Regions from separate parts of the Natranaerobius trueperi genome, predicted to be linked through region 2. Evidence: riboswitches for the same ligand, from Rfam matches in the RefSeq annotation. Region 2 holds a riboswitch; the other holds the start of a gene.
The links. Region 2 has a riboswitch for thiamine pyrophosphate ahead of thiD (bifunctional hydroxymethylpyrimidine kinase/phosphomethylpyrimidine kinase). Riboswitches for the same ligand answer to the same signal wherever they lie in the genome.

Region 1 (4,179 bases), on a different contig from region 2:
CTACAGGTAAAATGCTCACTTCTAAAAATGCTATATTTTTCTACCTCCTATTCATTTTCATGCATTTCGATTAATTTTTCAAACTTACGTCTATCTCTCTTACGTTTTTGTCTCTTACGAGTTTCTTCTATGCCTTTAATTAAAGCAAAGGCCATAGCTACTAATACAACAGCAAATGGAAGTCCTGTACTTATAACAGCTGTCTGTAAGGCTAATAAAGCCTTTTCTCCTCCTATTAATAATAGTACTGCTGCCACTATACCTTCTAATATTGCCCAAAAAGCTCTTTGTTTAGCTGGTGTGTCCATCTTTCCTCCAGATGTGATTTTATTTACAACTAATGAACCTGAATCAGATGAAGTTATAAAATAAACGACAACTAAAAAGGTTACTAATATAAACAAGAGAACCCTAAAAATTTCGGATAGTAAAGGTATATTTAGTAAATTTATCATCTCAAATAACGCAACCGGCACATCATTTTCTACAACTTCAAAAAGTCCACCTGCACCCTGTTCGTTTATGAATATAGCTGTTCCTCCAAATACTGACATCCATAGAAAAGACAATAAGGATGGTACTACCATAACCCCTAATACTAATTCCCTAATTGTTCTACCTTTAGAAATCCTAGCTATAAACATTCCAACAAATGGTGACCATGATATCCACCAGGCGAGATAAAATATTGACCAATCACCTTGCCAGGCAGTTTCTTCAACTGCAATGAAAAATGAGTACTCCACAATTCCATTTAAATAAAGCCCTAAAGAATTAGAAAATAATCTTAAGATAAAACCTGTTGGACCTAAAAGTAAGATTATTATCATGAGAATAGCAGCAAGCCTCATATTCAACCCAGCAAGGAATTTCACTCCTTTATCAATTCCTGCTAATACTGAGGCTGTCGCAAACAAAGTGATAATTATTATAAGCGCTACTTGAATATACTCATTAAATCCTATCCCAAGCATATAATCTAATCCACTATTTATCTGTTGAGTACCCAAACCCAACGAAGTAGCTAGACCTATTAAAGTTGAAAGTACAGCTAAACCGTCTATTACATCTCCTAAAGTTCCATAGACTCGTTCTTTGAAAAATGGATAGAAAACGGAACGTATCGATAATGGTAAATTTCTATTGTAACTAAAAAATGAAAGCGCTAAAGCTATTAAAGCGTATATTGCCCATGGATGTAATCCCCAATGAAAGAAAGTTGTGGCCAAAGAGGTGTGCTTTTCATGCATACTCTCAAAAATAGGTGGAGCTATTTCAAAATGGAATAATGGTTCTCCAACTGCCCAAAATATTAGGCCTATCCCCATACCTGCTGATATTAACATAGAATACCAAGCAAAATTAGAAAACTCTGGCTCACTATAGATACCACCAATTCGGACATTTCCAAGTCTTGAAAAGGCAATATAAAGACATATCACAATGTAAAAGCTACTTGACAAGATAAAAATCCAATCAAAAGAAGTAACAATGTAATCGTTGATTATATTTACATATTCATTTGCTAGCTCGAGGTTTAATAAAGCAAATAGAGAAAATACTATAATTATAAGTCCTGCAGAAAATGAAACTGCAGGATTTAAATCAAAACCATATTTTGTAATATTTCTACTAAATAGCTGTTTGTCAATCTTTTCTCTACTAGCTTCTAAAGTTTCTTCTTTTTCTATATTTTTATCTTTTTTTTCCACGGAAGATTCTCCTTTCAACCAGGATTTGAACCAGATGCTTCATTTTTTAGGTTTACCAAAAATCTCAAGGTTAATTTATAACTATTTTTGGTATTTTCTAAAGACTATCATTTACATTTTCTAAAAACTAATAGTATAATATTTATAGAAAAATAATAAAGAAAAGCAGGGGTGCCTTTTATGGCTGAGAAAGGTCTTTTTTAGACCTTACCCTTCGAACCTGCCCTGGCTAATACCAGCGTAGGGAGCTTCAATTTCAGATATTTCTATACCTGAATAGCTCACCTACAAGGTGAGTTTTTTATTTATATCCTCTAAAAAATGATGTTATCAAGTCTATAGGAGGTGAGAATATGAAACTAAAGATAAATGGAGAGATCAAAGAAGTTCATCAATCGATAACTGTAAATAAACTTTTAGAAGATCTACAAGTTAAACCTGAAGGTAAAATCATCGTAATAAATCAAGAAATACTTCAAAAAGACAATTGGGAAGAGTATCAACTTTGTGAAAATGATGAAATTGAAATTATTACTATGGTAGGAGGTGGTTAATAATGAGTAATGATCTATTGAGAATAGGTGGTAAAGAACTTGAAAATAGGTTGATAATAGGTACTGGTAAATTTCCAAGTAAAAGTATAATCCCAAAAGTTATTGAAAAATCAAATACTCAGGCTGTAACCATAGCTCTTAGAAGAATAGATTTACATTCCGAGCAGGAGAATATACTTGAATATGTACCTAACAATTGTCTCCTAATGCCTAACACTTCTGGAGCTAGAACTGCAGAAGAAGCAGTTAAAATAGCTGAAATTGCCCGTGCAGCTGATTGTGGTGATTGGGTTAAAATTGAAGTTATTAGAGATAGTAAATATCTTTTACCTGATAATCATGAAACTTTAAAAGCTTCAAAAGTATTAGTTGAAAAAGGATTTAAAGTTTTCCCATATGTAAGCCCTGAATTATCAGTAGCTAAGGCACTAGAAAGTTTCGGTGTAGAGGCAGTTATGCCGTTAGGTGCTCCTATAGGTACAAATAAAGGTATTGAAACTAGAGAATTAGTTAAAATATTAATATCTGAGATTAACCTCCCAATTATTGTAGATGCTGGGATTGGCAAACCTTCACATGCAGCTGAAGCTATGGAAATGGGATGTGAAGCTGTATTAGTAAATACTGCTATTGCTACTGCTGATAATCCACCTCTAATGGGAGAAGCATTCAATCAAGCAGTTCAAGCTGGTCGTAAAGCGTTTTTAGCCAAAACAGCTCCTGTCAAAGATCTAGCGGACGCTTCCTCTCCTTTGACCGGTTTTTTACAAAATTAGGAGGGATACTTTGAGTTTTTTAAATACCTATAAACAACTTAAAGATATAGATATAAACGAAATTTTTAATAGAGCTACTTTTGAAAATATAAATAGAGCTCTTCACAAAGATCAACCTACTTCTAAAGATTTTTTATTACTTCTTTCCCCTACTGCTGAGAAATATCTTGAAGATATGGCCAAAAGAGCACATTATCTAACTAAAAATTTTTTTGGTAAAACTATGATGCTTTATACACCACTCTATGTAAGTGACTATTGTGCTAATAAGTGTTTATACTGTGGCTTTAAAGCAGATAATAACTTTGATAGAAAAACTCTAACTTATAAAGAACTAGAACAAGAAGCTAAAGCAATTAGTGAGATGGGGATAAGGCATATTCTAATTCTTTCAGGAGAATCAAGAAAACATGTTCCTTTAAATTATTTACAAAATTGTGTAAGGTTATTAAAAGAATATTTTTCCTCGATTTCTATTGAAATCTATCCGTTAGAAACTGAAGAATATGAAGAGCTAATTAAATGTGGAGTTGATGGTCTTACTATTTATCAAGAAGTATATAACCGCGACATATATGATACTGTTCACTTACAAGGTCCAAAAACTGATTATGAATTTCGATTAAATGCACCAGAAAGAGGATTACAAGCAGGTATGAGAAGAGTTAATATTGGTGCATTACAGGGACTCGGACCTTGGAGAAAAGAGACTTTCATTACAGGAATGCATGCTAAATATCTACTTGATAATTTTCCTGAAGCAGAGGTTAGTATCTCTTTTCCACGACTTCGCCCATTTGCAGGACAAAATAATAGTTTGCAATACGATGAAGTTTCAGATAAAAATCTTGTTCAGATGATTGTAGCTAGTAGAATTTTTTTAAAAAGTGCTGGAATAAACATCTCTACTAGGGAATCTTCAGAGCTTAGAGAAAATTTACTTCCTTTAGGAGTTACCCGTATGTCAGCAGGAGTCAGCACTGAAGTTGGTGGATATTCTGGGGTTGATGAAGGGAAAAGTCAATTTGAAATTTCTGATGATCGCCCTGTACAAAAGATTAAACAAGTTCTTTTAGCCCATGGTTATCAACCAGTCTTAAAGGATTGGGAGATTTTTTAAATAAAAAGGAGGCAATA
Region 2 (4,179 bases):
GGAATATGAAAATATTTCTATAGTTCCAACTTGGAACCAAGGTAGTTTTGTAGAGGAAGCTTTAGGAATTGTTCGAAACAATGCTATAATTGGCGGGTTATTAGCTTGTTTAGTACTATTGACTTTTTTAAGGAATATAAGAAGTACTTTAATTGTAGCTATAAGTATACCTGCATCTATTTTAGCAACATTTCCATTAGCTTACTTTTCTGGTTTAACTTTAAATATTATGACTTTATCAGGTCTTGCGTTAGGGATCGGAATGCTAGTGGATAATTCAGTGGTAGTTTTAGAAAATATATATCGGCATATCGAAGAGGGTTCTTCTGTTAAACAGTCTGCTATAAAAGGGACAGAAGAAGTTGCAGCACCTATTATAGCATCCACTTTAACAACAATAGCTGTATTTTTCCCGGTTTTATTATTAGAGGATTTAGCTGGGCGGATTTTTAGGGAGTTATCCTTTATGGTGATTTTTTCTTTATTACTATCTCTTTTAACTGCACTGACTATTGTACCAGTTCTAGCAACCTATTTAATAGTAGGTGATGTAACAAAAGTTCCTACCATGGAAGGTTTAAAAGAAACCTATAAAAAAAGCTTAGCATTATTAAAAATAAAATCTAAAATTATCATAACCTCTGCTCTAGTTTTAATGGTATTAGCTGGTTTATTAGTTCCTTCGCTAGGTGGTGAATTTTTACCACCCATTAGTCGTACTGAATTTACTGTTAATGTTAAGTTACCACCAGGAACACATATTGATACTACAGAAGAAGTGGTCTCTGACGTTGAAGAGTACCTTGATAGATTTTCTGAAGTGGATTCAGTTTACTCTACAATAGGTGAGAGAGCAAGAGAAAGAGAAGGAGCAGGGTATACTCGGCGAGAACCACATAGAGGTGAACTTATGGTTATTTTGTCTGAAGATATTCAAGAGGAGTTAACAGAGAAAATAGAAAATGAGTTTTCAGATCATGAAACAGCGTCTGTTAGTGTTCAAGATATAGATGGTGACCTTGAAATGGGAGGGAGCTCTATTGAGGTTCAACTTTCAGGTCCTGATTTAGATGTTTTGAAAGAGCAATCATCAAAGATCGCGAGTGAAATTGGTGAAATTGACAGTTTATCAAATATCAGTAGAAACATAAGAACACCACGACCCGAAGTCCAAGTCAGGCCAGACAGGGAATTGTCAATGAAAAAAGGGTTATCTCCTTTAGCATTATCAAAATATATTGAAATGAACTTGACGGGGAGTACAACGACTTATTTTCGAGAAGATGGTGAAGAGATACCAATTAATGTTGGATATTTTACTGATGGTCCGGAAAGTGTTGATGAATTAAGAAATCTCAACCTACCAAAAAACAAAGATACTCAGGTTAGTGCACCTATGGACCCAAGTAAACAGGAAGAACAACTTTTACAAGGAGTAGCGAAACTAGAAGAAGGTCCGGGACCTTCAGTTATTAACAGACAAGACGGAGAAAGATATGTTACCATAACAGCAGATACTGAACAACGTGATGTTCGAGGTGCTGTCAGTGAAGTACAAAATCAAATAGCAGAGCTTGATCTTCCAGATGGCTATAGAATTGCTTATACGGGTGCCTATGAAGATATGTGGTCTTCTTACAGGGAGCTTGGAACTGCTCTTTTTCTATCACTTTTACTTGTATATATGGTGATGGCAGGTCAGTTTGAATCTCTAAAATATCCATTGATCATAATGGGTAGTATTCCTTTTTCGTTTGTAGGAGTAATTTTAATGTTAGCTTTATTAAATGATACTTTAAATATCGCATCACTTATGGGAGCTATCATTTTATCTGGATTAGTAGTAAATAATGCTATAGTCCTTCTTGATTATATTACACGTAGAGATGACGCAATTGAAGGAGCGAGTCTTAGACTAAGACCAATTCTAATGACTACTATAACAACTTTATTAGCATTAATACCAATGAGTTTAGCAGGTGGTCCTGGGTCAGAAATACAGAATTCTTTAGCCTTTTCGTTAATAGGGGGACTAATTAGCGCTACTTTTTTAACTCTGTTTTTAATACCGTTAATTTACCAATTAGTTTCTAATAAAACATAAAAATTGACACTTGAGTAACTAGTTGATAGAATGATCTTAAATTAATAAAAAGTAACAGGGGAGCCGATGTGGCTGAGAGTGGGCTATTAAGTCCTGACCCTCAAACCTGATCTGGGTAATGCCAGCGTAGGGAAGTCATTTGAAGTGTGGATACGTGTGTAAACCTTTACCTGGATGGGTAAAGGTTTTGTTTGTTATTATTCGGCTGTCCCTGTAACCGGGGAGGGGAAATAATGAGTAAAGAAGTAGTTCTAACAGTAGCGGGATCTGATTCTGGTGGCGGTGCAGGTATTCAAGCTGATTTAAAAACTTTTCAGTCATTAGGTGTATTTGGAACATCAGCTATAACAGCAGTTACTGCACAAAATACTAGTAGAGTAATGGATGTAAAGAGTCTAGAAGGTGATTTCGTATCTTCACAAATTGATGCAGTAGCCAACGATATGAATATAACTGCTTTAAAGACTGGGATGCTTGCAAATGAAGAAAATGTTCATATAGTTTCGAAAAAGATTACACAATATAATTTTAGTTGGTGTGTCATTGATCCAGTGTTAGTTGCTACTAGTGGGGATGTATTATTAACACAAAGAGCATTAGAAACTGTTAAGGAACAACTTGTTCCCAAATGCGATATAATAACTCCTAACTTACCAGAAACAGAAATATTAACAGGAATTAAGATAAATGGATATAATGATATTGAGAAAGCAGCGATGATGTTACGTGGTCAAGGTGCGGGTTCTGTATTAATCAAAGGTGGTCATGGTAAAGGTGAAGCTGTAGATTATTTATTCTATGATCAAGGGATGATTAAATTAACAGCAACTCGAATAGGAGTTGGAAGTTTACATGGAACAGGATGTACTTTGTCAGCTGCTATTTGTGCTTATTTAGGTCAAGGATATGAACTGATATCATCTGTTGATAAAGCAAAAAAATATATTACTAAAGCAATTAAAAATAGCTTCGTTGTTGGAGAGGGGTCTAGAGTATTAAGCCATTAATAAAAATGTAATGGTTATTAATGTATTGGGGTGAATTTTATGAATAGGACTTTTTTTGTCGACTTTGATGGGACTATCGCAGAAAAAGATACATGTATGTTGATGATAGAACGATGTGCTAGAGATGGTTGGCAAGAGATTAATGAAAAATGGGAACAGGGTGAATTATCTACTAAAGATGCTGCACAAAAAACTTTTAATCTATTAGATTGTAACCTACAAGATATTATGGATCTTGTAAACGAAGTGAAGTTAGACCCTAAATTTAAAAAATTTGTAGATAAGGTAGAAAATCAGGGTGATAAACTTTATATTTTAAGTGATGGATATGACCTATTTATTAGAGAAATTTTAGCTAGAGAAGGGTTATCTTATCTTCCTTATTATTCAAACGAACTACAAATTAATGGTAATGGGAATTTCTATATTAATACACCTCATTCAGTTAATTATTGTGAATTATGTGGGACTTGTAAAACAGAACTAATAAGAAAATTAGCGTCAAATCAAGATGAAACTATTTATATTGGTGATGGATCATCTGATAGGTGTGCTATTTCTTGTGTTGATAAAGTATTTGCTAAAGATAAACTTTATAAAATTGCGATTGATAAAAATATCGATGCCGTTAAGTTTTCTTCTTTTAAAGAAATACTCCCATATGTCTAATAAACCTCCGTTCTTTGCTTTGCCAAAGAGCGGAGGTTTATTTATAAGTTAGAAGGAAATCTTGTATATTTAAAGAATGTTATTATAATGAAAAGGCGGTGATTAAGATTTTTGCTGACAGAGTACAAAAATTAAATTCACATAAAAACAAACGAAAGAGCGGAGAATATGTATTGTATTGGATGCAAAGAAGTCAAAGGACACATTATAATCACAGTCTTGAATATGCCATTAATTGTGCTAATGAAAATAATCTCTCAGTAATAGTCTATTTTGGTTTATATGATCAATATCCAAGTGCTAATTTACGACATTTTGCTTTTATGTTACAAGGGTTAAAAGATGTGAAGGAAAATTTAACAAAAAGAAATATCCCATTTATAATTTCGAATGAACATC

Region 1: it holds a riboswitch for thiamine pyrophosphate, as region 2 does, so the genes downstream of both, thiS (sulfur carrier protein ThiS) here and thiD (bifunctional hydroxymethylpyrimidine kinase/phosphomethylpyrimidine kinase) in region 2, are expected to answer to the same signal.

What each region holds. Positions count from the first base shown of each region.
Region 1 is NZ_NIQC01000039.1:2,965-7,143, forward strand. It holds gene CDO51_RS11950 (MTH1187 family thiamine-binding protein) at 1-19, opposite strand, end outside; gene CDO51_RS11955 (BCCT family transporter) at 48-1,712, opposite strand; TPP riboswitch at 1,870-1,976, shown strand; gene thiS (sulfur carrier protein ThiS) at 2,066-2,266, shown strand; gene CDO51_RS11965 (thiazole synthase) at 2,269-3,042, shown strand; gene thiH (2-iminoacetate synthase ThiH) at 3,053-4,162, shown strand.
Region 2 is NZ_NIQC01000003.1:57,344-61,522, forward strand. It holds gene CDO51_RS02330 (efflux RND transporter permease subunit) at 1-2,104, shown strand, start outside; TPP riboswitch at 2,151-2,255, shown strand; gene thiD (bifunctional hydroxymethylpyrimidine kinase/phosphomethylpyrimidine kinase) at 2,338-3,111, shown strand; gene CDO51_RS02340 (MtnX-like HAD-IB family phosphatase) at 3,151-3,780, shown strand; gene CDO51_RS02345 (deoxyribodipyrimidine photo-lyase) at 3,963-4,179, shown strand, end outside.